3 regions of the Phytohabitans houttuyneae genome follow, and region 2 is predicted to be linked to each of the others. Evidence: riboswitches for the same ligand, from Rfam matches in the RefSeq annotation. Region 2 holds a riboswitch; each other region holds the start of a gene.
What was found. A riboswitch is a leader RNA that binds a small molecule or an ion and turns the genes downstream of it on or off. The one in region 2 is predicted to bind cyclic di-AMP.

Region 1: linked by a shared signal. The riboswitch ahead of Phou_RS46630 (coiled-coil domain-containing protein) and the one ahead of Phou_RS15890 (coiled-coil domain-containing protein) in region 2 are both predicted to bind cyclic di-AMP.
Region 3: linked by a shared signal. The riboswitch ahead of Phou_RS05920 (C40 family peptidase) and the one ahead of Phou_RS15890 (coiled-coil domain-containing protein) in region 2 are both predicted to bind cyclic di-AMP.

Annotation. Positions count from the first base shown of each region.
Region 1 is NZ_BLPF01000004.1:980,407-990,168, reverse strand. Features, by position in the region: gene Phou_RS46635 (MFS transporter) at 1-455, opposite strand, end outside; gene Phou_RS46630 (coiled-coil domain-containing protein) at 592-1,599, opposite strand; cyclic di-AMP (ydaO/yuaA leader) riboswitch at 1,604-1,737, opposite strand; gene Phou_RS46625 (cation diffusion facilitator family transporter) at 1,855-2,763, opposite strand; gene Phou_RS46620 (SMP-30/gluconolactonase/LRE family protein) at 2,901-3,827, shown strand; gene Phou_RS46615 (HelD family protein) at 3,808-5,916, opposite strand; gene Phou_RS46610 (alpha/beta fold hydrolase) at 5,993-6,901, opposite strand; gene Phou_RS46605 (hypothetical protein) at 7,010-7,336, opposite strand; gene Phou_RS46600 (DUF3145 domain-containing protein) at 7,591-8,082, shown strand; gene Phou_RS46595 (glycoside hydrolase family 3 protein) at 8,121-9,762, shown strand, end outside.
Region 2 is NZ_BLPF01000001.1:3,556,125-3,565,886, forward strand. Features, by position in the region: gene Phou_RS52675 (TOTE conflict system archaeo-eukaryotic primase domain-containing protein) at 15-344, opposite strand; gene Phou_RS15870 (serine hydrolase domain-containing protein) at 589-1,905, opposite strand; partial or broken gene Phou_RS56040 (hypothetical protein) at 2,196-2,487, opposite strand; gene Phou_RS15880 (S8 family peptidase) at 2,912-6,124, opposite strand; gene Phou_RS15885 (glycoside hydrolase family 10-like protein) at 6,287-7,831, shown strand; cyclic di-AMP (ydaO/yuaA leader) riboswitch at 7,978-8,109, shown strand; gene Phou_RS15890 (coiled-coil domain-containing protein) at 8,113-9,147, shown strand; partial or broken gene Phou_RS56045 (IS982 family transposase) at 9,550-9,753, opposite strand.
Region 3 is NZ_BLPF01000001.1:1,274,029-1,283,790, reverse strand. Features, by position in the region: gene Phou_RS05945 (serpin family protein) at 1-20, opposite strand, end outside; gene Phou_RS05940 (C39 family peptidase) at 93-896, opposite strand; gene Phou_RS05935 (TVP38/TMEM64 family protein) at 3,013-3,798, opposite strand; gene Phou_RS05930 (type 1 glutamine amidotransferase) at 3,705-4,421, opposite strand; gene Phou_RS05925 (MurT ligase domain-containing protein) at 4,411-5,631, opposite strand; cyclic di-AMP (ydaO/yuaA leader) riboswitch at 6,003-6,143, shown strand; gene Phou_RS05920 (C40 family peptidase) at 6,146-6,967, shown strand; gene mraZ (division/cell wall cluster transcriptional repressor MraZ) at 7,288-7,719, shown strand; partial or broken gene rsmH (16S rRNA (cytosine(1402)-N(4))-methyltransferase RsmH) at 7,909-8,862, shown strand; gene ftsL (cell division protein FtsL) at 9,052-9,606, shown strand; gene Phou_RS05900 (peptidoglycan D,D-transpeptidase FtsI family protein) at 9,694-9,762, shown strand, end outside.

The sequences.
Region 1 (9,762 bases), on a different contig from region 2:
GACACGGCGACGCTGGCGACGCCGACCAGCGTGTACCCGCCGAGCAGGAACGCGGGGGTGGCAAGGGCCATCGCGGCCAGCTCGGCGACAAGCGCGGTGGTCTGTGCCAGCCCCACGGTGCGCACGTACCGGTCGGTGGCATCCGCGGCGGCGAGCTCGTCGTATACGAGCGCCTCGACGCTGCCGGAGGTCATCGCGCTCGACGCGCCCCACAGCACGAACCCGGCGGCGAAGGCCGGGTACGAGGGGAAGAAGGTCCAGAGCGCGAAACCGGCGGCCCGGAGCACGGCGGCGATGGCGACGAGGCGGCGGCGCGAGTACGCGTCCGCGAGCGCCCCGGACGGGATCTCAAGCGTGAAGCTGACGACCGACCAGATGACGAACAGCGACGAGATCTGCCCGGTGCTCAGCCCGGCGTCGGCGAACAGCAGCGCGTAGACCGGGTAGAGGAGCACGCCCTCGGTGCAGGCGCGCAGGGCGCAGAGGCGCCAGGTGATGCTGGTGGTGCTGGCGAGGCGTCAAGCGGGGTGGCGTGTGGGCTCGACCATGGGGCAACCGTGCCACCCCATGATCGAGCCCGTCAACGCACTTTTACGCGATCATCGACAGGTGCACGTGGTTCGTGTGCAGCTCGCTCGGCCCGCAACAGCCGCTGTACGACTTCCAGCCGCTGCTGGGCAGCCAGATCTGGCGGAACCAGATGACGTACAGCACGCCGAGCCGGCTTGAGTTCTTGATGAAGAAGTTGGACAGGTTGTTGCCGTACGTCTTGGCCGAACCCGAGGCCGTACCGCCGAAGATGTCGCTTGAGCTGACCGCGAAGTCGCAGCCGCGACCGAGCGGGTGCTCACCCGACGAACCGTCGCGGTAGCAGGAGACGAAAATCTTGAACCCCGCCCCCTGTGCCTGCCGCACCGCGTGCAGCGTGCGCGGCGTGATGCAGCCCTTCTTCGAGGTCGGATCCGGGCGGATGGAGCAGCCCGAACCGCCGGAGAACCCCGCGGCGGTGGCCGAACTGCCGCTGCCGCTCGGTGGCCCGCTGGCGTCCTCGCCGCCGCCGGCGTTCTTCAGGGCGGTCTCCGCCTGTTTCTTGCGGGCGGCCATGACCTGGACCTGTTTCTGCTGCTCGCGGATCTCGCCGTCGAGCGCGAGCTTGGCGCGGGCCGCCTGGTCCTTGGTGTCGAGCAGGTCGCGCAGCTTCTTGTCCTCGGTCGCGGCCACCGCGTCAAGTGCCGCGGCGCGGTCGATGAAGCCCTCGGGCGAGGAGCTGTTGAGCATCGCGGAGATCGGGCCGAGCCGGCCGCGGCGGTACGCCACGTTGGCCACCTCGCCGATCACCTCGCTCTTGACGACCAGGTCGCGCTCGAGCTGGGCCAGTTGAGTGGTCAGCTCCTGCTGCCGCTTCTTGGACTTGTTCAGGGTGTTCTGCGCCGCGAGGAAACCCTTGGTGGCCGCTTCGAGCTGCTCGCGCAGGGTGGCGGTGCCGCCCTCGTCGTCGGTGGGTGCGGCGGCCGCCGGCTCCGCTGGTATGCCGATCAGCGCGAACGCCGCGGCGAGAAGCACCGCGACGAGGCTGACCCGGCTGCGGGCATGAGCCATCAACCATCCTTCCAGTCAGCCGCCTACCGAGTTAGCTGACGGGTTCGGGACGGAAGTCTCCCTACCGCTGTCGCGGATTCACCCCAGTGGATCGGTGGTTCCCCGGCTCGCCCGAAGGCGACTCGGCGGCGGCCAACACCTGCGCCGGGGGCGCCGCCGGGTATTGGCCGGAGCCGAGAATAGCGGCTTTCCATCGATGTGCACACTGTTGCACCGATCGTGACGAATCAAGTACGCCCTGCTCAGGGCCGGTTTCTACCAGCCGGCGGGGTGGCAGTCGCCCGACCGGGGCTCGACCTGGAGGGTCGCGTGCCCGATGTCGAAGTCGTCGTGCAGCGCCTCGCGGGCGGCCACCAGCACCGGCCCGACCTGCGCGGACTCCTCCAGCGTGAGGTGTGCGGAGGCGACGTCCATGCCCGAGGTCAGCGTCCACACGTGCAGGTCGTGCACGTCGCAGACGCCGGGCACGGCGGCCAGCCGCCGCTGGACCGCGGTCACGTCGAGGTGCTCCGGCGCGGCCTGCACGAGGATGCGCACGGCGGCCCGCGCCAGCCGCCACGTGCGCGGCAGGATGAACAGGCCGACCGCGACCGCGATGATCGGGTCGGCGTAGGACCAGCCGGTCAGGCCGATCACGACGGCGGCGACGATCACGCCGACCGAGCCGAGCAGGTCGCCGAGCACCTCCAGGTACGCGCCGCGCACGTTGAGGCTCTCCCGCGCGCCCGACCGCAGCAGCCAGAACGCGACGAGGTTGGCGAGCAGGCCGGCGACCGCGACGGCGAGCATCGGGCCGGCCGGGACGTCGGGCGGGTCGCCCAGGCGGCGCGCGGCCTCGACGAGCACGTAGATCGCGACGCCGAAGAGCAGCAGCGCGTTGCCGAGGGCGGCGAGGACCTCCAGCCGGTACAGCCCGAAGGTGCGCTGCGGGTCCTGGGCGGCCCGCGAGGCGGCGTGGATGGCGGCCAGGGCCATGCCGATGCCGAGCACATCGGTGAACATGTGGCCGGCGTCGGACAGCAGCGCCAGCGAGCCGGTGAGCAGCGCGGCCACCGCCTCGACCACCATGAACGCCGCCAGCAGGGCGAACGCACCCCACAGCCGCCCGCGGTGGCGCTCACCAGCCCGCGCGGCGGCCGTCCCGTGGTCGTGTCCGGCACCCATCGGCACAGAATACATGCTGACATTGCTATGTATGCAAACCTGAGATTGGGAATCAGTGTCGAACCGGTTGAACTTCGAACCAGTTGGAAAAGACGTACGTGAATTCTGATGTGGACCGATCACAGGGAGTACCCATCGTGCTGACAAGACGAGCCCTGATCACCTCATCCGCCGCCGCGGCCCTCACCGCGGCCACACTCACCGTCCCTGGCGCCGCCACCGCCCACGGCTCGCGTCACCGGCGCTTGCAAGACTCGTTCCCCCTGCCGAACGCGTTTCAGCCCGAGGGCATCGCGATCGGCGCGGAGCCGTTCGCGTACTTCGGCTCGCTCGCCAACGGCGACATCTACCGCGCCAACCTCTTCACCGGGCGCGGCGAGATCATCTCCACCGGCCCCGGCACCTCCTCGGTGGGCCTGAAGATCGACGGCTACGGCCGCCTCTTCGTGTCCGGCGGCGGCGCGGGCAGCGGCCGCGTGGTCGACACGCGCAGCGGCCGCATCCTGGCGTCGTGGACGTTCGCGACCGCGCCCACGTTCGTCAACGACGTGGTCCTCACCCCGAAGGGTGCCTTCTTCACCGACTCCAACCAGCCGTTTCTCTACAAGGCGCCGCTGAGCCTTCGCGGTGAGCCGGTCAAGGTCCCGCTCACCGGCGACCTCGTGTACCAGACCGGGTTCAACGTCAACGGCATCACCCGTACGCCGGACGGCCGCAACCTGCTCGTCGTGCAATCCAACACCGCCACCCTCTACCGGGTCGACCCCGACACCGGCGTGACGAGGGCGGTCGACCTCGGCGGGTACCCGCTGACCAACGGCGACGGCCTGCTGACCGTCGGCCGCACGCTCTACGTGGTGCAGAACCGCTCGAACCAGGTCGCCGTCTTCACGCTCGACTGGCGTGGCCTCAGCGGGCGCCTCACCGGCACCCGTACCAACCCCAACTTCGACGTGCCCACCACGGTGGCCGCGTACGGCGACCGGCTCTACCTGCCGAACGCCCGCTTCGGCACGACCGTCACCCCGGACACCACGTACAGCGTCAACTCGGTGAAACGCTGAGCGTCGTCAGGCGCTGGGTGGCCCGGGAGAGGGCCACGTAGAGCGTCCGTGCGCCGGCGTCGGTCCTCGTCTCCTCCGGCGAGATGAGGACCACGCCGTCGTACTCCATGCCCTTTGCCTGCAGGCTGGTGACCACCTGGAGGCGGTCGGTGGGCAGGCCGGCCACCCAGGAGGCGACCTCGTCGCGGCGCGGCACCGGCGTGATCACGCCGACCGTCCCCTCCACGTCGGCGAGCAGCCGCTCCGCCGCCTCGCGGGTCGCCTTCGGCAGGTCCGCGGCGGGCACGGTCAGCTCCTCCGGAGGTACCCCCGTCGAGCGCACCGCCCGCGGCAGCGTGATGTCCGGCGACACCTCCCGGATCACCTTGGCCGCCACCGCGAAGATCTCCGCCGAGTTGCGGTAGTTGGTGGTGAGCGTGAACTCGTGCCGGCGCCGCCCGCCCAGCGCCTTGTCGCGGGCCCGGGCCAGCTCTGCCGGGTCGCCGGTCCAGGCGCTCTGTGCCGGGTCGCCGACCACGGTCCACGAGGCGAGCCGCCCGCGCCTGCCCAGCATCCGCCACTGCATCGGCGAGACGTCCTGCGACTCGTCCACCACCAGGTGGGCGTACTCGCGGTAGTCGTCGGGCCGGCGGACGGCGGCGGCGCGTGCGGCGCGCTGCCGGTCCGCGTACGTGCTCACCTCGCGGACGCCGTCGACCACGTGGAACGGGTCGCGCTGGCGCTTGGCGGGCTGCGGCGGGCGGCCGAGCATCTCGTCCAGCTCGTCGAGGAGCGCGACGTCCGCGACGGTCGGGTCACCGGGCACGAAGGCGCCGCGCAGCAGCTCGATCTCCGGGCCGCTGAGGATGCCGCCCGCGTACCCGCGCAGCCGCGAGGGGTTGGACAGCCAGGCGAGCACGTGCCTGGGCAGCAGCCGCGGCCACCACGCCTTGATGAACTCGCGGAAGTCGGAGCGCTCGGCCAGCTCGTCCTCGAAGTCGACCTGCTCCGGCAGGCCGCCGATCTTGTGCCGCTGCGCCTGCGCCCAGAGCGCGTCGAAGAGGCCGTCGATGCCGGCCCGGCGCACCTCGTTGCGGCGGGCGCCGCGGGGCAGCGCGCGGGCCCGGATCGCGTCGAGCTCGGGGCGGCCGAGGCGGAGCAGGTCGCCGCGGTACAGCAGGCGCAGCTCGGTGGGGCCGCCCGGCACCGCGTCGCGCACCGCCCGCTCCAGCACCCGGCGCATGCGCAGCGAACCCTTGATCGCGGCGACCGAGGTGGTGTCGGTGCGCGTGGCGGTCACGCCCTCGACGATCGAGCCGAGCGAGTGCAGGGTGGCGGCGTCCTCGCCGAGTGAGGGCAGCACCGAGGCGATGTACTCCACGAACACCGACGACGGGCCGACCACCAGGATGCCGCCGCCGGCAAACCGGGAGCGGTCGGAGTAGAGCAGGTACGCCGCGCGGTGCAGCGCCACGGCCGTCTTGCCGGTGCCGGGACCGCCGGAGACGATCGTGACGCCCGCGGCGGGCGAGCGGATCGCCTGGTCCTGCTCGCGCTGGATGGTGGCGACGATGTCGCGCATCCCCCGGCCGGTGGCGCGGGCGAGCGTGGCCAGCAGCGCGCCGTCGCCGACCACCCGCATGCCGTCGGGCGCGGCGGCCGGGTCGAGCAGGTCGTCCTCGATGTTCGTGACCTTTTCGCCGCTTGACTGGATCATGCGGCGGCGCACCACGCCCCGCGGGTCGGCGGCCGTGGCCTGGTAGAACGCGGCGGCGGCGGGCGCCCGCCAGTCGATGACCAGCGGCTCGGCGTCTTCACCCCGCACTCCCAGCCGCCCCACGTGCAGCACTGGTCCCTCGCGCAGGTCGAGGCGGCCGAAGACGAGGCCCTCGTGCTCGGCGTCAAGGGCGTGCCGGCGGCGCGCGGCGTGGAAGACCATCGCGTCCCGCTCGACCAGCGCGCCGAAGTTGCCCACGCGGGCGAGGCGGTAGCCCTCCTTCTCGGCCCGGGCCGCGGCCTGGCGCAGCACTGCCAGCCGGGCGTACACCCGGTCGACGTGGCGCTGCTCGGCGGCGATCTCCTGCTGGAGGGTGGTAGCGGCGTCGGTCAAGTTTTCGGGGCTCCCAGGAGAAGGTGCGGCGCCTGGTGTGTCACAAGGCCAGACAAGGGTACGCGCCCACCGCCCGTCATGCCCTCCTACGCCGATCATGAGCTGCCTCGACCAGGTCGAGCAGCGCCGCGGTGACCACGTCCGGACGCTCCAGCATCAGCATGTGCCCGGCGTCCGGGCAGATCGTGAGCGCCGCACCGGGCAGCGCCTTGGCGATCGACAGCGAGCAGGCCGGCGGGGTGAGCCGGTCGCGCTCCCCCACCAGGACGGCGGTCGGCACGGTGGGCAGCGCGGCGAGCGTCTCCAGCCGGGCCTGTGCGCCCACGGAGGGGCGGAAGCCGCCGATCGAGCCGAGCGAGGCGCGGACGACCGCCTTCGTCGTGAGCTGTACGTCCGCCGGGTCGCACGGCTGCCCGAACAGCAGCCAGCGCAGGCTCGGGCGCAGCGCCAGCGCGAGCGCGCGGTGCGGCCGCCAGTCACCCATTCGGGCGAGCATGTGCGCGCTGGTCATCTCGGCGAGCCGGACGAGGTGGGCCAGCCGCGGGGGCAGCCCGTACACCGTGTGGGTGTGTCCCTCGGCCGTGGTGCTGAGGAGAAGGAGGCCGGCGATCCGGTCGGCGAAGTGCGCGGGGTGCCGGTGGGCGTACTCCATGATCGTCATGCCGCCGAGCGAGTGGCCGGCGAGCACGACCGGCTGGTCCGGCGCCACCGCGTCCAGCACCTCGGCGAGGTCGTCACCCAGATGGTCGAGCGTGGCCGCGCGGCGGTCGATGCCACCGGAGCGGCCATGGCCGCGCGCGTCGTACGTGACCACCCGGGCCACCTTGGCGAGCGGCCGCACCTGGCGATGCCACGTGCGGCCGTCGAGCACCCAGCCATGCAGGAGCACGACGGTGACCGCGGCGTCGGGTGGACCGGCGGTGCGTACGTGCAGTCGGAGGCCGCCCGAAAGCCGGATCTCAGCCTGCTCGACCGTTTGGTTCATTGGGCGCCTCCGAAGTACCCACGGGTAACAATCATGCCTCGGATATACCCAGAAAGCGCAAGCAAGAAGCCCCGCCCAAGTGGGCGGGGCTTCTGTCAGATGCTCGGCTCAGGCTTCGAAAACGCCCGCGTCGACAAGACGCTTCTCGGTCGCGTCCCAGCCGTCGCCGGGGGCGGCGGCGGCAAGGGCGGCGAGCTCAGCGCGGATCTTGGCGCCGTGGCCCGCACCCGCCAGCGCCCGGATCTCCTCGACGAACGCGTCGGAGTCGGTGCGCAGGTGGACGGTCTTGCCGTTGGTCAGGTTGCGCACGTAGGCGTGCTTGCCCTTGTTGAGCGGGATCAGGTACTTGTACTCGCCGAGCACGCTCAGGGCGCCACCCGCGCCCTGGCCGGCGCGGACGGACGCGCGCGCGGTCTTGGAGGTGTTGCTCGCCACGGAGGCACTCCTTGCAGGCAGGACAGAAGAAGACAGACCAGAGAACTTTACCCGATGCCCCGGCGTTCGTGCCCGTGCGGTAACCAGCGCTCTCCGTCACAGCGCAAGCAGAAATGCGTCACGGCCGCAAGGAATTCTCAGCCGAGTTTTCCGATTCTCTGGCGCACCATCCGTCACACCAGTCATCATGTTGGTCAACCAACCGTAGATCGAGGTCGTAGGGGAAGACGCACCTCGCTCTCCGGGAGGTCACAGTGCCAACGCGTGGCGTCGTATACGTCCACTCGACCCCGCTCGCCGTGTGTGCGCACGTCGAGTGGGCGATCGCGCGCGTCCTCACCGCGCCGGTCAATCTGCACTGGACCAGCCAGCCGGTTGAATCCGGCGCACGCCGGGCCGAGTGCAGTTGGACCGGACGCCCGGGGACCGGCGCGGAGCTGGCTGCTGCCCTGAGGCAGTGGCCCATGATCCGTTTCGAGGTCACCGAGGAGCCCAGTCCCGGCCTCGACGGTGAGCGCTTCATGTTCGTGCCCGGCCGCGGCCTGTTCCGCGCGACCGTCGGCGCGGCCGGCGACATCCAGCTCGGCGAAGACCGGCTGCGCAGCATCATGGAGTCAGCCCGCGCCCCCGAGGCCCTCGCGCACGCCCTCGACCGGGCGCTCGGCACGGCCTGGGACGCCGAGCTCGAGCCGTACCGCTACGCCGGCGACGGCGCACCCGTCACGCTGCTGACCCGGGTGGGCTGAAGATCGTCCATTTGCCCCGGCTCGCCCCGGCTGTTCTGATAGCGGGCGTGCGTCTGCGTACCCGCACGTCCCTGCTCGTGCTCCTCCTCGCCGCCGGCTGCCAGTCCTCTGCGCCCGCGCCGGCTCCGTCCGCCTCGCCGCCCTCCACGGGACCGATCGCCTCGCCGGCGGACACACCGGCGGCCCGCGCGGCAGCCCTCGCCGCCAAGCTCCCCGACGAAGACCTCGTGGGCCAGGTGCTGATGCCGTACGCGTACGGCTCGTCGGCCACCGACGTCACGCCCGGCAACAAGGCCGGCAACCGCCAGCTGGCCGGCGTCGACACCCCGGCCGAGATGGTCGCCAGGTACCGCCTCGGCGGCCTCATCCTGGTCGGCTTCTCCGCCGACGACCCGACCTCGCAGAACCAGGGCACGACCAATGTGGACAACGCGCCGCAGGTGCGCGGGCTCACCACCGGCCTGCAGGCGGCGCACGCCAAGCTCGCCGCCGGCTCGGCGCCGCTGCTGATCGGCACCGACCAGGAGTTCGGCGTGGTCACCCGGATAAAGACCGGCGTGACCGCGCTGCCGAGCGCGATGGGCGCGGGCGCGGCCGGCGACCCCGCGCTCACCGAGGCGGCCTGGCGGGCGGCCGGCACCGAGCTCGCCGCGCTCGGCGTCAACGTCGACTTCGCCCCGGTGGCCGACGTGCTCGGCAACGCCGGCAGTACCGTCATCGGCTCCCGCTCGTACGGCTCCGACCCCACCCAGGTCTCCGCCCAGGTGGCGGGCGCCGTGCGCGGCCTGCAGGGCGGCGGCGTGGCGGCCACGCTCAAGCACTTTCCGGGCCACGGCCACACCTCCGGCGACTCGCACAACGCCCTGCCGGGCCTGGTACAGAGCCGCGCCGGGCTGGACCGCGGCGACCTGCCCCCGTTCGTGGCGGGCATGGGCGCCGGCGCCAAGCTCGTGATGTCCGGCCACCTCGACGTGCGCGCGATCGACCCGGGCACGCCCGCCACGTTCTCCCGCAAGGTGCTCACCGACCTGCTGCGCGGCCAGCTCGGCTTCAAGGGCGTGGTCATCACCGACGGCATGAACATGGCGCCGGCCAAGCGCTGGCCCGCCGGCGTGGCCGCGGTGCGCGCGCTCAACGCCGGCAACGACATCCTGCTGATGCCGGACAAGCTGCCGGAGGCGTACAACGGCCTGCTGTCCGGCCTCCGCGTCGGCGACCTGTCCCGCTCGCGCCTGGTCGAGGCGGTCACCCGCGTGCTGACCCTGAAGTTCGAGCTGGCTGGCCAGGCCGCGCCGGACATGTCCACCGTGGGCAGTGCCGCACACCGCGACGCCGCCGCCCGGCTCGCCGCCGCCGCGGTCACCCAGTTGCGCGGCGCCTGCGGTACCGCACTGCGCGGGCCGGTCCAGGTCACCGCCGCGGGAGGCCGCGACACCGCCCGCGGGTGGCTGGTGGACGCGCTCCGCGCCGCCGGGGTACAGGTCGTCGAGAGCGGTGGCACCGTGGTCCACCTGGTCGGGTACGGCGACGAGGCGGGCGACCTGCGCAAGGGCGCGGCGGTGACGGTGGCGATGGACACGCCGTACCTGCTGGCCAAGTCGGACTCGCCGGTGCTGCTCGCCACGTACTCGTCCAGCCAGCCCTCGATGGCCGGCCTGGCCGCGGTCCTCGCCGGCAAGG
Region 2 (9,762 bases):
GGCCTGCCGCAGGCTCACCTCCAGTGTGGACACTTCGTCGGCCGTCGCGTTCCGGGCCTGTTCGCGCGCGTCGAGCTCCTTTCCGCGATGTCCAGGGCGTCCTGGCGGGCCGCGAGCAGCTCGAGTGTGGCGAGGTCGAGGAACAGGGTCAGCCCGTCCCGGCGACGCCGGCCTTGCGGCGGCGCGGCGACGAGGTTGCCGAAGCCGCCCTCGGGCAGGACGTCCTGGTTTGGGAACAGGCGGTCGTAGGAGCGCAGGTCCATCGATCCACGCAGCACGATCGCCTCGTGCACCAGCGCAGTGCCGACGGAACGTGCGACAGCGGCGGAGACCGCCTCGGTCAAGAACACACGTCGGTCCGCGCCCGAAACCGGTCGGCGTACAAGGCCAGCTTGTCCTCGACCGGCGACGCCATCACGACCAACCCCGGTGGGGCGACCGCCGCAGAAAGCTGCTCAGGCGCCGGAGCGGTAACCTGTCCACGCAAATCCAACAGTCGCGACAGGCGCGTATTCTCGCCGCGCAGCCGCTGACGCGCCCGCGCTTCGTCCTAACGGTCCCGGCCGGCGTATCACAGAACGCCCTCCGCTAGCCGACCAACTCCGCCACCACGTTGGCAATAGCCACGCGCATGGGGTCCGGGTTGGCCCACGACCAGTTGGGGTGTGCGCGATTCGTCAGCAGCGCCAGCACCAACTTCCGCTTCGGCTCCACCAACAGTGACGTACCCGTAAATCCTGTATGCCCGAACGTCGCCGCCGTCGAAAGCTTGCCCATAAACCATGGCTGCCGCAGCACCACGCCCAGCCCATGGTCCGACGGCCGCCCCGGCCGCTCGGGATCGACCGCCGGCAGCCCGCGGTTGGCATTGGTCAGCATCGCCTTGACGGTGGCGGCCTTCAGGACGCCGCCACCACCGTCCAGCAACATCTGCCCGATCGCGGCCACGTCACGGGCGGTCGCGAAGATGCCGGCGCTGCCCGCCACGCCGCCCATCTGGTTGGCGACATCGTCGTGCACGGTGCCGCGCAGCAGCCCTCGCGACGAACGCGCGTCCGTCGCCACCAGCCGCTCCTTCGACGAGACCCACCCCAGCGGCTTGAACCCCGTGTCCCGCAACCCCATCGGCCCCGTCAGCTCGGCCTTCAGCGCGCGGTCGAGCGTGACGCCGGTGACCTTCTCGACGAGTTGGGCGGCCACCATCAGCCCGGTGCTGGAGTAGCGGAACACCTTCCCAGGCACGGCCCCCTTAACGAGCGGCGTCGCGAGCACCGCCTTGCGCTTGGCGGCCAGGTCCGGCAGGCCGGCCACCGTGGCGCCGACGGGCAGGCCACTCGTGTGGGTCAGCAGCATGCGGACCGTGACGTCCGCCTTGCCCGCGCCCGTGAAGTCCGGCAAATATTCGACCACCGGCGCCGCGAGGTCGAGCTTCCCCTTGTCGACCTGCCGCAGCACGAGAATGGCCGTGTACACCTTGGTCAGCGACGCGAGGTCGAACACCGAGTCGGCCCGCATCGCGACGCGCCTGGCGGCCGGCAGCTCAACCGGCCCGGCGTTGTAGCGCAGCGCGTGACCGACCGCCACCTGCGCCTTGACCTTGCCGTCGACCATGACCAGCGCAACCGCCCCAGCGTAGGTCGGGTGCTTCGGATTCTCCTTGGTCGGCTTGAGGAAGCGCTCCAGCTCAGCCGCCAACTTGTCGTCCCGCACCGCGGCCGGCGCCGACGGCGACGCCGAAGCGGACGGCCCAGCAGAACGTCCCGGAGGCGACGACACCGGCCCGGCCGACGAGGACTCGCCAGGCGTCGCCCACGTCGCGGAGGAAGGCTGCGGCCCGCAGCCAGCCAGCCCCGCGGTGGCGGCGGCCAGGCCGGCACCCAGGACGGTTCGGCGAGACACGGACACGGCGTGGATCGTGCCACGCCCACAGACCTGTGCAAAACCCCGAAGAAGATGAGAGCTACCGCGACGTCCGCGGTGGTCCGGACCGTTGCTCCCGCGGCCTCACCCTCCGCTGTGCAGGACCTCACCCCAAGCAACCGGCTACGCCGGTCCAACCCGCCGCCCGGCCCCGCTCACCGCCATAGGGGCGGCCACCGGTCACCCAGTCCTGTGATCATGGACGTCGACGCCCTCCAAAGGGGCAGCACGTCCACGATCCGCCGGAACCACGCCGACCGCCACCGAGTTGGGCAAAGCATGCCGGCGATGACGTCGAGGTTGCCGCGCACGTGGCTGGCGTCGGGTCGGACGATCGCGGTCTGGAGGCCTGTGGGCATCGAGACGACCAGCTCAACCCGCCCAAACCCTCGCGCCTTCAAGGAGCGCAGAAAGACGGCCTCGCAGTAGGTGGCCGGCCAGGAACGTGTACGCGAACGCGCCGGCGGCCAGAGAGCGGTCACGAAACATGGCGACTTCCCCGTCCAGGTCGGCGTAGATCCGGCAAACCTCGGACTTGGAGATCCCGCTGTCGGCGCCCAGCTGTCTGCGGCGGCGGTTGTCAATGATCATCGACGGAGCTGGTCCAAGACCTGCAGCAAGGCAGACTGACCCAGGACCAACACGTGTACTCCGTCTTCGATCACGCGCTGGATCGATTCTGCGGGCTGCAGCCGACCCGGCGCATCGCTTGCCACTTCGCGGCGAGGCTGACCCGGACCCTGACCGTTCTGCGCTGGTCCGAGCCGTGCCCAGCTGCGGTCGCACCTCGAACCTGGCCAGCTCGGCCACGCCTTTGGACGCCAACGCTTCATCACCGGCCCGCCGAAGTCACCGACGGCCTGCCGGGTGTTCGGCGCAGAAACTCTGGACAGCATCGAGTCCGCGGTGGCAGCCCCACGGCTTGCTCGAGGCCAGCGACGGCCACCACGTGTACTGGGGCGACCGCTCGAAGCGGCCCAACCCGACGAAGCTACGACCTATACGCGCGGATGATGGTCTGCTCGAACGCGCTGCCACCGTTCGCCGACACCGACACCTTCAGCGACACGGCCGAACCCGACACCGCCGACCCTGCCGGGAGCACCGCTCGATACCGGTCACTGCCCACCGACCGCACCGACACCGGGCGCCACGTCACCCCGTCGTCCAGGGAGGTCCACAGGCGGAACGACGTCACCTTCTGCCGTGGCACCCCAACGGCCTGCAGCACGGCGAACTCCGCCGCACCCCCAGCCGGATGGTTGGCAAACGTCAGCGGCAGCGCGTAGTCCACCGACAGCAGCGGCAGCGGCGCGCTGCCGGTGCCGCGGGGGGCGGCCGACCTGAACGTCCACGCCGTGTTCACCCGCGTCGACACGGGCAGCACGCCGCTCACGTCCAGGTCGTACGTAAGGCGGTAGGCGCCAGCAGCAGCTGGAACAGCGAAGTCGCCGGCCGATGCCTGGTGCTCCCCCAGCAGCGCGCCGTCCCGGTAGAGAGCAAGCCGGCGCGCGGCCGCCTCCCAGTCGAAGCAGGCGAAACGCTGGTGCTGGTCGGTCAGCTCGACAAGCTGGATGTGCAGGTTGCCGCGCGTGCGGCTGGGCGGCGTCGGCACGCAGCCGCTCGGTGACGGTTCGGCCGCGTCGTAGAAGTCGGTGCGCAGCGGCTGCCGTACCCACGTCTTCTGGTGGCGGCTGCCCGGCGCGTAGGTCCGCGCCGGCTCCTGGGTGACCACCCCGCCGGCGTAGAAGGCCTCGTCGATCCACGCGTAGCCGGGCGATACATAATCCACCCTGTTGCCGGTGACGTCCGTGGTGAAGTTTTCCAGGACGAAGAGGCCGGATGGTGCGAGGCCGTACCGCTTGTGTCCGGTGACCTCGTCCGGCGCGTCGAGGCGGTGGAAGCGCTGGTCGATGCGGATCAGCGAGGCGGTGCTCATCACCGGCGAGAGGTCGGTGAGCCCCGACGGGTGGGCGTGGATCAGGTCGTAGAGGCGGGCGCCGGACGCGTGCAGGCCGGCCGCCGTGTACGCGTGGAACTCCCCCACCTCGGGCTGCTCCATCGGCACCGCGAAGACACTGCCGAGGCGGGCGTCCTCGCCCCAGGCGTACGCGAAATCGTCCCAGGAGCCACCGCGGCGGCCGCGCTGCTCGTAGAGGATGCCCACCGCGCTGGCCTCGGTTTTCACGCCCTCGACCGCCATGCTCACGGGGCGGGCCGACGCGGCGTCGAGCACGACGGTGGTGTCGGCGGCGATGGTCACGTCGGGATCGCCGGTGAGGGCGACCCGCTGCCGCTCGGCAAACTCCCACACCGACCCGACGACGCTGAAGCGGCCGGCCGGCACGCGTACCCGGATGGTGCCCTCGGGTGAGAGGTAGAAGCTGACCGCGTAGGCCGCGGGGTCGTCGAGGTTGACGATGTTGCCGAAGGCAGCGATGTCCGACAGATCCGGCGCATTCGGGAGTGTGGTCATGGTGAGCGTGAGCTCGTGACTGGGCGGCTCGACCTGGAAGGTGACAAGCGTGCCGCTGACCGTCGCGGCGTAGAAGCCGGGCGCCAGGCCCGACCGGTCGACACGCAGCGTGGCGGTGCCGGTCGCACCCGGGCGCATGGCCAGCAGGCGCGGCGTCACGGTGGCGGCCGGGAAGGTGGCGCCGTGGCGGTCGACGACGCGCACGCCGAGCGGCATGGCGACCATCGAGTCGCCGGTGTTCGTCCAGGTCAGGGTCGTGGAGGAGGTGACGGGCCCGAGGTTGACCACGCCCTGGCCGCCGACCACGCTGTCGAGGACGGCGGTCGCGTCGAGGCGGCCGGCACCCACCTCGTACGGGTCGGCGCCCGGCAGCCGGTCCGCCGCGCCCACCAGCGCCGCCTTGAGGCGGGTGGCATCCCAGCCGGGGTGGCGCTGCACGAGCAGCGCGGCGGCGCCGGCGACGTGTGGCGCGGCCATTGAGGTGCCGGAAGCGGCCGTGTACCTTTCGTCGACCACCCGCCCCATCGCGGTGCCGGCCGCGCGGGCGGCCACGATGTCGACGCCGGGGGCGACGATCTCGGGCTTGGCGGCGTTCGTGTTGATGACGGGTCCGCGGCTGGAGAAGTCGGCGAGGCGGTCGCGCGCGTCCACCGCGCCGACCGTGAGGGCGCTGGCTGCGGCGGCGGGCGCGGTGATGAGGCGGTCGGCGTACCCGTCGTTGCCCGCGGCCACCACGAAGAGCGTCCCGTGCTTCCTGGTCAGCGTGTCCACGGCCATCGACATCGGGTCTGTGCCGTCACTCGGCTCCCAGCCGCCGAGGCTCATGTTGACCACGTCGGCGCGGCTGGCCGCCCACTCCATACCGGCGATGACCTGCGAATCCATGCCGTTGCCCTGGTCGTCGAGCACCTTGCCGGCGAGCAGGTCGGCGCCGGGCGCGATGCCGCTGCGCTCGCCGCGGGCACCCGCGCCCGAGCCGGCCGCGACCGCCGCGACGTGGGTGCCGTGCCCGTGCCGGTCGATCGCGTCGCCGCCCTCGACCGTGAAGTCGACCTTCTCGGTGACGCGGCCGGCCAGGTCGGGGTGGGTCGGGTCCACGCCGGTGTCGAGGATGGCGATCTTCGCGCCCACGCCGGTGTACCCGCTGGTCCAGGCGCGCGGCGCGGCCACCTGTGTGATGTTGCGGTCGAGGATGGCGGTGGCGCGGACGCGGCGGTCCAGCCACACCTTCGCGCCGTCGGCGGGCAGCGCCCGCACGAACGCGGCGCCGCCGTCCTTGGCCTGCCGCCCGGCCACCGCGGCGACGCTGGGCAGGTCACGCTTGGCGCGCAGGCCCGCGGCGAGCGGCGCCCGCGACGCGGCGGCGGGCGTGCCGGGTCGCACGATCAAGGGCAATTCCTTGGTACGGGCGTCGTCGTACCCTTCCATGATCAAAGTTGTGACGTCGAAGAGGTCCTCGTCGAGCACCTTGCCGATCAGCGAGGCGACCCGGCCCGGGATGACCCGCACGTGGCCGTCGGCCCCACAGGAGCGCTGCAGCACGCCGTCCGGTGTCGCGGGGCGCACGCTCACCACCGGGCACCCTGTCGCGCGGGTGTGCACGGTCACGACGTCGCCGCTCAGCAGCGTCACCGTGTAGGTCTGCCCGGGCGGCAACGGACCTGGGTCCACAGTGGACGCGGCGGCGGCCGAGGTCGGGTGGATCAGCGCGAACAGCAGCAAGATCACCGTCGCGGATGCGATGCGCGATTTGTACCCAAACACGCCGTGCCCCCTTCGTCGCGAGGATCAACACGTAGACGCATGGACATCCGTTTCGGGTTGCATGCCATCTCGCTTCGGGTTGCCTGCCATTTCGCTCACCCCGCTCGCTCGGGGCATAGTGGTGCGATGGGCCACCTCCCCCGGGTCCAGCTGGCAGTGCTGCTGGCTGCCGTCATCCTCGTCACCCTCGGTATCGCTCGTTGGCAGACCCGACCGGACGCAGCCCCCGAACCCGCCGCCGTGACCAGCACCTGCGCCGGCCACCCGGTCACCGCCACCCGCCAGCTGCGCGGTATGTGGCTGACCACGGTCAACAACACCGACTGGCCGAGTCGCCCCGGTTTGCCCGAGGAGCAGGTCAAGAAGGAGTACCGGGAGTGGCTCGACCTCGCACAGCGCCGCGGGCACAACGCGGTGTTCGTGCACGTGCGGCCGGCCGGTGACGCGTTCTGGGAGTCGGACTACGCACCGTGGTCGTACTACCTGACCGGACGTGCCGACGGGCAGGGGCCGGGGTGGGACCCGATGGAGTTCATGATCGCGGAGGCGCACGCCCGCAACGTGGAGTTCCACGCCTGGTTCAACCCCTACAAGGCGCACCGCTCCGGCGTCTTCGCCGAACTGCCGCCGGACCACCCGCTCCGCGCGCACCCCGACTGGGCGGTCGCCTACCCGGCCAAGGGCAAGGGCAGCCGCCTGCACTACAACCCCGGCATCCCGGAGGCACGCAAGTTTGTGGAGGACTCGATCCTCGACGCGGTCAACCGGTACGACCTGGACGGCGTGCACTTCGACGACTTCTTCTACCCGTACCCCAAGGGGCGCGAGGACTTCAACGACGCGGCCGCGTTCAAGGCACATGGCCGGGGGATCACCAACAAGGCCGACTGGCGCCGCGACAACGTCAACCTGCTGGTGAAGGAGACGAACGAGCGGATCAAGGCGGCCAAGCCGTGGGTGAAGTTCGGCATCAGCCCGTTCGGCATCTGGCGCAACGCGTCCACCGACCCGCTCGGCTCGCCCACGCGCGGCCTGCAGAGCTACGACGCGATCTACGCCGACACGCGGCGGTGGGTGCAGGAGCGGTGGGTCGACTACATCGTGCCGCAGCTGTACTGGCACATCGGCTTCGCGATCGCCGACTACGCCAAGCTGCTGCCGTGGTGGTCGGAGCTGGTGGCCAACAGCCCCGTGCAGCTCTATGTCGGCCAGGCCGACTACCGCATCGGGCAGAAGGGCGCCTGGAGCAAGCCGGACGAGCTGGACAAGCAGCTGGCACTCAACCGCAAGTACCGGGTGACCGGCAGCATCCACTTCAGCGCGCGGCAGGTGAAGGCCGACCGCCTGGGCGCGGTATCACGCTACGCGCAGGCGCACTACGGCGAGCCCGCGCTGGTGCCGGCAATGTCACACCTGCCGGGCAAGCGGCCACCCGCGCCCGAGGTCGAGGCCGACCGCGTGGACAGCGGCGTGCGGCTCCGCTGGGACGGCGACGCGACGAGCTACGCGGTCTACCGGGTCGACGGCGAAGCGGCCCGGCTGGTGGCCACGACACGCGGCACGACCTGGGTCGACACCGCGAAGAGCGAGGGGCCGCACACGTACTGCGTCACCGGCCTCGATCGACTGTGGAACGAAGGAAACGCTAGCGAACCACGCGTTGTCGCGTAGACACGCATCGCTATCCATTACCGAACGTCGTTGCCCGCTAACGCGATTTCTACGCTTTTCCCAGGTCAGAGCGTTGCTGGAGTCCACTGTCGATCCGGTAAGCTTTCCCGCGGTTTGCCGCGTGACGGTGCCCCCACGGCGCCGGCGGCACACCGCCGCCTAATCGCCCGCACGGGCGAGTCGGGGAACCAGGTAACTGGGGTGAATCCGCACAGCGGTAGGGATCCTTCCGTCCCGAACCCGTCAGCTAACCCGGCCGGCGGCTGATGGGAGGACTGTGCATGACGGCATCCGTACGTCGCCGGCGCTGGTCGCTGGCCGTAGCCCTGGCCGCTGCGGCGGCCACGCTGCTTTCCGGGGTGGCCATCGGGCCAGGTGGGGCATCCGCCGCGCCGAAGCCCACCCCCGGCGACGAGGGCGGCACCCCGCTGCTGCGGGACGTGCTCTCCGAAACGAGCAAGGGCTACATCGACGCCCGAAACGCCGTCACCAAGTCACGTGGCCGCCAGCTTCAGCTCCAGCTTGAGCTGGAAAAGGCTCAAGAGACCATCAAGGAGATGGAGCCCGAGGTAGCGCTCGTGGCCGGCACCTCCTACCGAAACGGCCGCATCGGCCCGATGAGCCTGCTGCTCAACAGCGCCTCGCCGGACGAGTTCCTGGAGCGCGCGGCCGCGCTGGACATGCTCGCCGCCCGCGACAACGCAAAGCTCGCGAAGCTCAACGCCGCCCTCACCCAGGCCAGCCGCGCCAAGGCCGCCATCGACATCGAGGTCAAGGAAGAGCAGAAGCAGCTCACCATCATGGCCCGGCAGAAGTCCGAGGCGGAAAAGGCGCTACAACTGGTCGGCGGCAAGGCAACCGGCGGCTTCGTGAGCGCCACCTCACCCGAAGCCCGCCCGGCGCCACGCAACAGCGACGGCGGCTTCTCCTCGCAGGGCTGCACCGCCGAAGACCCGACCACCGGCCGCTGCATCACGCCCCGCACGCTGCACATGCTCAAGGAAACCCAGCGGCTGGGCTTCAAACGCTTCGTCAACTGCTTCCGTCCCGGCGGGCCGTTCGAGCACCCCAAGGGCCGCGCCTGCGACTTCTCCTCCGAGCCAAACGGCTTCGGCGGCGACGCCACCGGCGGCGACAAGCTCTACGGCAACAACCTCGCCGCCTTCTTCGTGCGCAACGCCGACCGCCTGGGCGTGATGTACGTGATCTGGTACCGCCAGTTCTGGTCCCCCGCCACCGGCTGGAAGTCGTACAGCGGCGCGGGCGGCGACCCGTCGAGCGACCACACCAACCACGTACACATATCGATGCTTTAGCGAGCTACCGCGATGTCCGCCGTGGTCCGGACCGTTGCTCCCGCGGCCTCACCCTCCGCGGTCGCCCAGCTCACCCCAGGAGCCCGCTCCGGCAAATCTTGGCAAGTTAGCGGCGAAATAACGCGCTAACTCACCAAGGTCTCGAAGCTCACACCGCCTGCACCTGATCGACAGTCACCGACCGCGACGACGGCACCGAACTCTGGGCGGACTCGCGTAATCCAGCTCGAAGATCTGCAGAAGCACAGGTAGGGAAAGATCAGACAGGTGGATCTTGCAGTCCATGCCTTACCCCGTAAGGTCGGCCACTGCGCACGGACACCGTGAGCTGGGAAGATACCGAGGGCTGTCGCCTGATGGCGGATTAGTGGTCAGTCAGGGGACATGGTCAGGGGTCGGCTGGTGGCCTATGTCCGCGATGTTCAGCAGCCCGGGCCGTTCTCGGTGAGCAGGTCAGAGTGGTGGTCCAGGACCACGGTCAGGACGGGTCGTTCGTCGAGCTTCGGCGCGGGCAACGCCCGCGTGATCGGCAGCCCGCCCAGAGAACCGGGAGTGGGCACAGTGGCCGTAACCAGCCCAGCCGACCAGATCCGAGCGCTTGGCTGTCGGGCTGGG
Region 3 (9,762 bases), 2.3 Mb from region 2:
AGGGTCGGGACGGCTGCCATACCCACAGACTATGCGGCCGCGGCCGGCTTCGCGCCGGCCGCGGCCAGTTGTTGCTTGTCCCTTGTGGATCGTCAGGCGCTGTAGCCGCGCTCGGCGATCCAGTTGGCGAGCGAGATGGTGCTCATCCAGTAGGTGCCACCGTTCGACGGGTCGAACGGGTCCGCGATCTGGACCGTGCGGCCCTGGTCGCGGTACGCCACGACGGTCAGGTAGTGCCCACCCTCGTACGAGTGCGCCTTGCCGTTCACGTCGAGCGCCGTGCCCTTGATGTTGGCGACGATCGGGTAGCCGCTGCCCAGGGCACGCACCGCGTCCGCCTGGAGGCGGTCCATCTCCGCGGGCTTGGCGGACGGGCCGGGGATCTCCCGCGTGCGGTAGAAGTCCGTACCGTTCACCTTGTTGAGCACGCGCGTGGTCTCGTGCGCCGAGTTGGTGCCGTTTTCCGTGGTGCCCAGGCTCTTGGCCAGGTCGTACTGGCTCACCACGTGCCCGCGCGCGGTCAGCGCGATGCGGGTCGCGGCCGGGGCGCAGAAGTAGTACGTGCTCTGCTCCTGGTAGCCGAAGCGGACCTGAGCCGCCTTCTTGGCAGCCACCTTCTTGGTTTCAGCCTTCTTGGCGTCAGCCTTCTTGGCGTCAGCCTTCTTGGTGTCCGCCGCCTTCTTGGCGACGGGCTTCTTGGCGGCGCTCGCCGCCTTGCCCGCGGGCGCGTCACCGTTGCCGGCGACGGTGGCAGCGGCGGCGGGGGCGCCGCGCTGGCCGGGGTGTTCGCGGCCTGAATGGCGGCCGGGCCGCCGACGGTGCCGACGGCGAGTGCCAACCCAGCGGCGAACATCGCCGGACGCTGGAGCCGGTTCCTGTCGATGGACGCGATCCATCGATCGAGGACGTGCTTCATCAGGGGGAACCCTTTCGTTTGCTGGGGATGAGCGGCAACCCCGGGGGCGGGGGCCACTCGCGAGCACACGCTTCCGTCTGTGGCGCGGCTCATGTCTCGCGCGGGCCGCTCTGGCTGAGGGCCGCGGTGCGCTGCGGCATCTGTTGGTACAAGCCGCATACGCAGCGGCACGCGCGGTGGGGTCCGGCGTGCCGGGGATTTCAACTGGCCGGTAACCCGATCCATTCCCAGGCTACGTACGTGTCCCAGGCCACTTGCCGGCATGGCCCGCAGGCCCCATGCGCGCGCACCCGGTCGGCCCGTCACGCGGGGGTCGTTCGGGCCCACGGGTCTGGGACCCGCGACCCGGTGTGCCTGGCCCGCCAGGCCCGTCATGCGAACCCACCGGGCCGCCCACACCAGCCTGGCGGGCCATGTGGACGTGGCCTCGGGGCCGGGGTGCGGTCGGCCCGGCAGGCCGACCCGGTGGGGCCGGTCAGGTCACTGGACTGGCCCGTCCGGCTTCTTTGTCACGTGCCAAAACCCGGCAACCGCCACCACAGCGCCCAGGATGGCGACAAACGGTGGCAAAATCGCCGCGGCGATGGCCAACGCGAAGAACCCGATGACGACGGCCCAGAGAAACCTTGTGCCCCCACTCACGTACCACTCCCGTTGTTCGTGCGGTCGTGGCCGGCGCAGGGGGCCCCGGCGATGCGGGCTGACGGCCCGCACGGCAGGTAAAACGAGCGAGCCCCGGGTGGGGCGCGGCCCCCGTCCAACGCCGCCCGCCAGCGGGATATGCCCGCGCGGATGTGGGTTGGATGTCCGGTGGGCCGTTGATGCCCCGAACTGATGCGGGCGACCGCGATGTCCCGCACGGCACGCCGGCGCGGCTGGTCGTGGGCCGGACCGAGCAGGGCTGTTATCGCACGTCAACTCCCTTGGACCTACTCAAGGGCCTGGCTGATGGGAGGTGTCGCGGCGTTCGTGGGCTCTCGACCTGGGCGCACCGGTGCGCCCAACTGCCCCGGCTACTCCGGTGCCCGGCTACCGCCCGCTGCTGGGCCGGCGGGCGGCGATGGCGCTGGGGTCGCCGGTTTGCTGATGGGGTGCGAGGCGGTGTCGCGGTGTGCGTCGCTCTCAAGCTGGGCGCACCGGTGCGCCCAACTGCCCCGGCTACCCCGCTGCCCGGCTACCGCCCGCTGCTGGGCCGGCGGGCGGTGATGGCGCTGGAGTGGCCGGTCTGGCTGACGGGATGCGAGGCGGGTGTCGCCCTGTGCGTGCTTTCGATCTGGTGCACCGGTGTGCCCAGTTGGCTGGCTATCCCGGTGCCCGGCCGCCATCCGCCGCTGGGTCGGTGGACGGTGGCGATGTCGGAGTCGGCGGTTTGGCTGCTGGGATGCGAGGTGTGTCGCGGCCTGTGTGGCTCGCGACCTGGGCGCACCGATGCGCCTAACCTGCCCGGGTACCCGCCGGGCCATCGCCCGCCGCTGGGTCCGTTGGTGGTGATGGTGTCGGAGTCGGCTGCATCCCCGGGGCCTGCGGTAACGGCGTCAGAGTCCGCGGGGGACCGCAGGCGGCGCATCACGGGAGAGGCCGCCCACGGCGACGGTCCGTGCCACCCCATCCGGCGGCGGTGCGCTCGCGGGGCCGAGCAGTGCTCCGGCCACGACGCGACTGGGTGTTGGAACCGGTCCGCTCGATCGGCGAGAGCGTGCTGGACCTTGGCGCGCGCGCCCGGCAGCGGAGGTCGGGGGTTTCGGCGAGCCCTGGCGAGCCGCCGACCGGAGCGGTGCCCGCGGGAGCATACGGTCCGCAGGTGGCGCGGACGGGGGCATACCAGCCAAATCGCCGCGTGACTGCGGCCGCGCCCCAAGCGGCCGCGCCCAAGCGGCCGCGCCCAAGCGGCCGTGCCCCCGACCGAGCCGTGCCCCCGACGGAGCCGCGCCACAAAGCGGGCCACATCCGAAACCGAGCCGCGCCCAAAGCGAGCCGCGCCCAAGTTGAGACGCGACCGAAAGCGAGCCCCGCCCCAAAGCGAACGGTAAGTGACGAAGTGGACGGTGCGCACCGAAGCGGACGGTGAGCGACGAAGCGGGCGGTGACGAAGCGGGTCAGGCGGACGCGGCGGCGAGGGCGGCGCGGCGGGAGCGGCGCCACTTGGTGACGATGATGGTGCTGGCCACCAGGCCCAGCCCGGCCGGGGCGATCGCGAACCAGTTGATGTCGCCGGGGGAGGCCACGGCGGCGCCCATCGCCGCGTAGCCGAAGGCGGAGGGGACCGAGGCGAGCACGCTGCCGACCAGGAACGGGCGGACGCGGGCGCCGGTCGTGCCGTAGCCGTAGCTGATCAGGCCGAAGCCGCCCACCGGGAGCAGGCGGACCGTGACCACGCCGAGCACGCTCTGCCGGGCGAACCAGCCGTCCAGGCGGGCCAGGCGGCCGCGGACGCGTTCGGCGACGAAGTCGCGGCCCAGCGTGCGGCCGACCGCGAAGCCGAGGGCGGCGGCGATCAGCGCGGCGCCGAGGGCGTAGCTGGCGCCGCCCACCGTGCCGAAGAGCGCGCCCCACGCGAAGGAGACCAGCGTGCGGGGGACGAGGACCACCATCATCAGCGCGCCCAGCAGGATGGCGGCGGGGGGTGCGAGCGGGCCCAGGCGGTCGACCAGGCGGGGCGCGTCGGCCAGGTCGGGCTGGGGGAGCAGGAGCACGGTGAGGCCGAACAGCGCGAGGATGCCGAGCAGCAGCGTGAAGCGGGCCACCGACCGCTGCCGGAGCAGGGGTGCCAGGCGGCGTACGCGGGCGATCACGAGGCGGCCGTCGCGGCGATGCGTTCCGCGCGCAGGCGGTCGGACCAGGTGTCGTCGAGCGGGGGCAGCGAGTCGTAGCCGGTGGCCCAGCGCAGCAGCAGGTCGGCGATGGCCGGGTTGCGGGAGAGGGCGGGACCGTGCGAGTACGTGCCGAGCAGCTTGCCCCGCCACGCGCCCTCGGTCGAGCCGTCGTTGCCGACACCGGTGGTCACGCGGGCCAGCGGTGAGACGCCGGGGCCCAGGTGGGTGCGGCCGCCGTGGTTTTCGAAGCCGGTGAGTGGGGGCAGGCCGAGCCGCGGGTCGATCGGGCCGCCGAGCTCGCCGACCGCGCGGGTGGGTCCGCGGTCGGAGCGGAAGTCGAGCAGGTCGAGGCCGGCGTACTGGGCGCCCTTGGCGAAGAAGGAGCCGCCGAGCAGCTGGTACCCGGCGCACACCGCGAACACCACCGAGCCCTGCGCCACCGCGCGGTGCAGGCCACCGTCCGCGATCAGCCGCTGGGCCGCGAGCGCCTGTGGGCCGTCCTCGCCGCCGCCGATCAGGTAGATGTCGGCGGTGGTGGGCATCGGCTGGTCGGAGCGGACCTCCATCGTCCGCACCGGCAGCCCGCGCAGTGCGGCCCGCCGGGCGAGGATGAGCATGTTGCCCCGGTCGCCGTACGTGGACAGCAGGTCCGGATAGATCCAGACGATGCTGATCGTGCTGTCAGAGGACACGGTCGAGCTCCGCTCGGATGTCTTGGAACGCGGTGTAGTTGGCGATCACTTCCAGCCGGCCGGGCGGCACGAGCTTCACCGCCTCGCCGAAGGTACGTACGTGCTGGAAGGGCACCTCGTTCACCTCGAGGCGCACCGCCAGGTCGTACGCCCGGTCGCCGGTGATGAGGACCTGGCGGCCGCGCAGGGGGCTGAAGTCGACGTCGAACAGCCACGACGTGTCGAGGCCGTCGGGGTCGCGGGCGTTGATGGACAGCAGGGTGGGCGCCTCGTCAGCCATGTCGAAGGCCTCCAGCCAGCTCGCCGGGTTTTTCGCCAGCAGCAGCCGGATGTTGCGGCCGTCGCGGACCACCTGGGCGTACCGGCCGGCGACCGAGGCCACCGTGGACAGCCGGGAGACCGCGTCGGTCGGGCGGACGCCGAACTGGGCCGCCACCGCGAGCGCCGTGGCCGCGTTGCCGAGGTTGACCCGGCCGGGGAGCTGGAGGGAGACCTTGTGCCACGCGCCGCGGGGGTCGACCACGCCTTCGTCCTCGACCACCCACTGCGGTACCGGCCGGCGCAGCGAGCAGCCGGTGCACCACCACTGGTCGGCCTGGCGCTCGATCGGCGAGCCGCACTCGGGACAAACCCACGAGTCGTCATGCCACCGCTGGCCGGCGCTAAACCACGTGACGGCCGGCGATCCGGCCGCGGCCCAGACGACCATCGGGTCGTCCGCGTTGGCCACCACGTGCACGCCCGGGTGGTTGGCGAGCGCGGTGCGCCACATCTGGGCCATCATCGCGACCTCTTTGGCCCGGTCGAGCTGGTCGCGGGAGAGGTTGAGCAGCGCCACCACCCGTGGCTCGGTCGCGACCAGCACCTTCGCCAGGTAGTGCTCGTCGACCTCCAGCACCGCGTACGGCGTCTGGCCGGCCTTGGCGAGCGCCGAGGTGTGGCCGGTCGGCATGTTGGCACCGAAGCCGTTGGTCGCCACCGGCCCGAGCACGCCCACCGCGGCCGCGGCCAGGCGGGTCGTGGTCGTCTTGCCGTTGGTGCCCGAGATCAGGGCGATCGCGCGCCCCGACGCCAGGTGGGCGAGCAGGTCAGGGTCGATCTTGAGGCCGATCCAGCCGCCGATCACCGAACCGTCGCCGCGCCCCGCCGCTCGCGACAGGGCGGCCGCCGTGCGGGAGACCGAGCTGGCGACCTTCGCCCGCAGGGGCATCTTGCCGTCCGTCACGGAGGCGAGGTTACCAACGACCGTTGGATCTCCACCTGGGCGTCGGAAAACCGTCGATCACGGCCAGGCACGGCGCGAAGTGTGTGGTGATACTCACGGTGATCGGTAGACGCACCGTGAGGCGTGGATTCACGCAGTGTGGCGACATTTTGGACAGCGTACTTAACGACCGCTCATTTGCTGGCGTGCCAAATTCGCTCCGCAAGATCACCGTCACGCCGTGTGGATCGGGGCATCCGCTAGAAACGTTGGGCCGGGTCCAAGCCCGGCCGCACCGCCGGGACACGCCGAGCCCTGCCCACCCGTCCGGTGCGGACCCTGGAGGCACACAACGGCATAGCGGGCAGGGACGGGGGACCCAGGATCTGCGGTCCCGAACCCGGCCGGGGAGACCCGGCAGGGCCGAGGCCTTGGGGTGAAGCCGCCACTTGCGCGGCCGGGCAATCCTTCCCGCCCGAACCCGACAGCTCACCTCGCAGGCGTGCCGGAGGGACACTACGTGCACGAACTCCGTTCGGGCCGGCACAGGCTGCCCGCGAAACGGCGGGGCGGCAAGCTCGCGCTCGCCGTCGGGCTCTGCGTCTGCGCCGGTCAGCTCATGGCCGGCCCGGCCCTCGCCGACGCGGCTCCCGCGCCGGCCACGGCCGCCACCGCGCCGGCCACCGCGTCGATCACGCCCTACGTCACGATCAAGCCGAACACGACGAACCTCTCGCTGGGCTCGACGCTCACCCTCACCGCCACCGTCGCCGACCCCAACACCCGCAAGGGCATCTGGGGCGGCACCGTCCAGTTTCAGGTGTGGAAGGGGAAGTGGGTCAGCACCGGCACCCGCCCCGTCTACTCCAGCGGCAAGGCGACCCTCTCCATCAAGCCGTCCACGACCCGCCTCTACCGGGCGGTCTACAGCGGGCGAGGCGCCTACAAGGGAACGGTCACCGGCCGTGCCAAGGTGACGGTCGTCGCCGGCCGCGCGAAGGTGCTGGCCGAGGCGCGCAAGCACCTTGGCAAGCCCTACGTGTACGGCGCGGTGGGGCCCTCGTCCTTCGACTGCTCGGGCTTCACCAAGTACGTGTACCGGGTGGCGACCGGGCGGGTACTGCCACACAAGGCGAACGACCAGCAGCGCGCCGGCATTGGTGTCGCCAAGAACAAGGTGCTGCCCGGCGACCTGATCGTGATCCGCTCCGGCTCGTACGGCACGCACGTCGGCATCTACGCCGGCGGCGGCTACATGTACGACGCGCCCCGCCCGGGCGTGCGGGTCGGCAAGCACAAGATCTGGTCGAGCAACTACGTGGTACGGCGGCTCGCCGCCTAACCTCTCCACTTCCCTCCCCGGTACCTCTACATCCCCCATCCCCCAACGATCCAGGGCAAGCCCATCCGGGTTTGCCCTGGATCGTCTCTGGGTCCCGGTAGTGGATCAGTCCTGTCGCGATCCGGACCCTCCACCGGCCTCCACCGCATTTGACGTGCTGTTTTGTCAAGGGGGTCACCCGAGGAACGCTGCGATTCCGGTTGCGAGTGGAGGGAAGTGGAGTACAGTGGGGCGCAGTGGCAGGGTTACTCACCGGAGGGACCCGCCGGCCCCGGGGACAGCGGCTCCGCGAAAGCCGCCAGAGGCGAGGGGGTGGGCCGATGTTTCTCGGCACCCACACCCCGCGCCTGGACGAAAAGGGCCGGTTGATCCTTCCGGCGAAGTTTCGGGACGAGCTGGCGGGAGGTGTCGTGATCACTAAAGGGCAGGAGCGCTGCCTCTACGTCTTTCCGACGCCGGAGTTCCAGCGGATCGCCGGCCAGCTGCGCGAGACGCCGATGACGCACAAGGCGGCTCGGGCCTACAGCCGGGTGTTCTTCGCGAGCGCCCACGACGAGGTGCCCGACAAGCAGGGCCGGGTGACGATACCGGGCCACCTGCGGGAGTACGCCGGGCTGAGCCGCGAGCTCGTCGTGATCGGCGCGAGCACCCGGGTGGAGATCTGGGACAAGCAAGCGTGGGACACGTATCTCTCCGAGAGCGAAGACGACTTCGCGGGCATCGAGGAGGGGGTGCTGCCCGGAGGACTGTAAGGGCTGGCAGACGCCGTACTGCGAGATCTCCAGCCGCTCCTGCACCTGACGTCTCTTCCCCGATGTCAGGCGCGTCCCGGCCTCCCCGCGAAGGAGGCTCAGGAAGGGCGGATGGGGATCTGGCAGTACGGCGCACGGTTCTTCGGGCACCGGGCGCATGCGCACACGGGCGGGTCACTGGGGGTCGAGATGGGGGAGCTGCGCGGCACGCACGTGCCGGTGCTGCTGGAGCGGTGCCTCGCGCTGCTCGCGCCCGCGCTCGACCGGGACGACCGCACCACCCTGCACGTGGACGCGACCCTGGGCCTCGGCGGGCACGCGGAGGCGGTGCTCCGGGCACACCCCCGGACCGTCCTCATCGGACTCGACCGGGACACGGAGGCACTCGCGCACGCGCGGGCACGGCTGGAGCGGTTCGGTGACCGCGTCCACCTGGTGCACGCGGTCTACGACGAGCTGCCCGAGGTGCTCGACCAGCTCGGTTACGAGCGGGTCGACGGGGTGCTCTTCGACCTCGGCGTCTCGTCACTGCAGCTCGACGCGCCCGACCGCGGGTTCGCCTACGCGCAGGACGCGCCGCTGGACATGCGCATGGACCAGACCCGCGGCCGCACCGCCGCGGAGGTCGTGAACACGTACGAGGTGCCCGAGCTGGCTCGGGTGCTGCGGGTGTACGGCGAGGAGAAGTTCGCCGCACGGATCGCCGCGACGATCGTGCGCGAGCGGGCGAAGGCGCCCATCACCTCGTCGGCACGGTTGGCGGAGCTGGTGCGGGACGCGATACCCGCGCCGGCGAGACGGACGGGTGGACACCCGGCCAAGAGGACTTTTCAGGCACTCCGCATCGAGGTAAATGGCGAGCTGGCCGCGCTCGAATCAGCGCTGCCGGCCGCGCTCGACGCCCTCGCGCCGGGCGGCCGCATGGTGGTCCTGTCCTACCACTCGCTGGAGGACCGGATCGCGAAGCGGGCGTTCGCCGCCCGGGCGCGGAGCACCGGGCCGATCGACCTGCCGGTCGAGCTGCCCGGCACCGGGCCGACGCTGCGGCTGCTCAGCCGTGGCGCCGAGCTCCCGAGCGACGAGGAGGTCGCGGCCAACCCGCGTGCCGCATCGGTGCGGCTGCGGGCCGCGGCCCGGATCGAAGAGGGGGAGGGGAAATGAACGTCAGCAAGCGCTACACGCCGCGGTCGGGGGCCGGGCCGCGGAGCAGCACCAGACGGCAGGAAACACGGCGCTCAAGGCAGAGCCTGCCGAGAGCCAGCCGATCAAGGCAACGCCCGCCAAGGGGGAGCAGCTCGCGACGGAGCCGGGGGCACCACGCGCGAGCGCAAGGTGGGGGTTCCTTGGCTGCGGGTGGCGCCGCCGCTTCCGGTGGTGGTGCCGCGGGCACCGTTCATCGCACTGATCCTTGTCGTCGTGGTCGGCGGCGTCCTGGGGATCCTGGTGGTCAACACGAAGATCAACGAGAACGCGTTCCGGCTCAGCGAGCTGCGCGAGCAGCAGGCGTCGCTGGACGTGCAGGAGCAGCAGCTCAAGCAGGAGATCGCGCGTGCCGAGGACCCGGGCAACCTGACCGCGGCGGCCCGTAAGCAGGGCCTCGTGCAGGGCCGGCCGGTGCAGATCCAGCTGCCCGACGGGCGGCTGACCGGGATGATGGTGCCCGCGACCGAGGAGCCGTCGATCACCAGCCAGCAGGGCACCGGCCAGAACGGCCCGGCTCAGAACGGCACCGGCCCGAACGGGACGGGCCAGACGGGTACCGGCACCGGGCAGACCGGGACGGGCCAGACAGGGACCGGGACCGGGCAGACCGGGACGGGCACGGCCGGGCAGCCGGCCGCCGGCACACAGCAGGAGACCGGTACCGACCAGCAGCCGACGGAGTAGGTCAGCATGCCGCAGCGGCCAACGGGTTCTTCCGGGTCTGGTCCTCGCGGAGCGGGCACGCGACGCGAGGACCAGCGCCCAGAGGAGATGGCGCCGCGCCGGGGGAGCGACGAGCCCCGGCGCGGCTCCACCCGTGGCGCCGACGCCGCGCGCCGT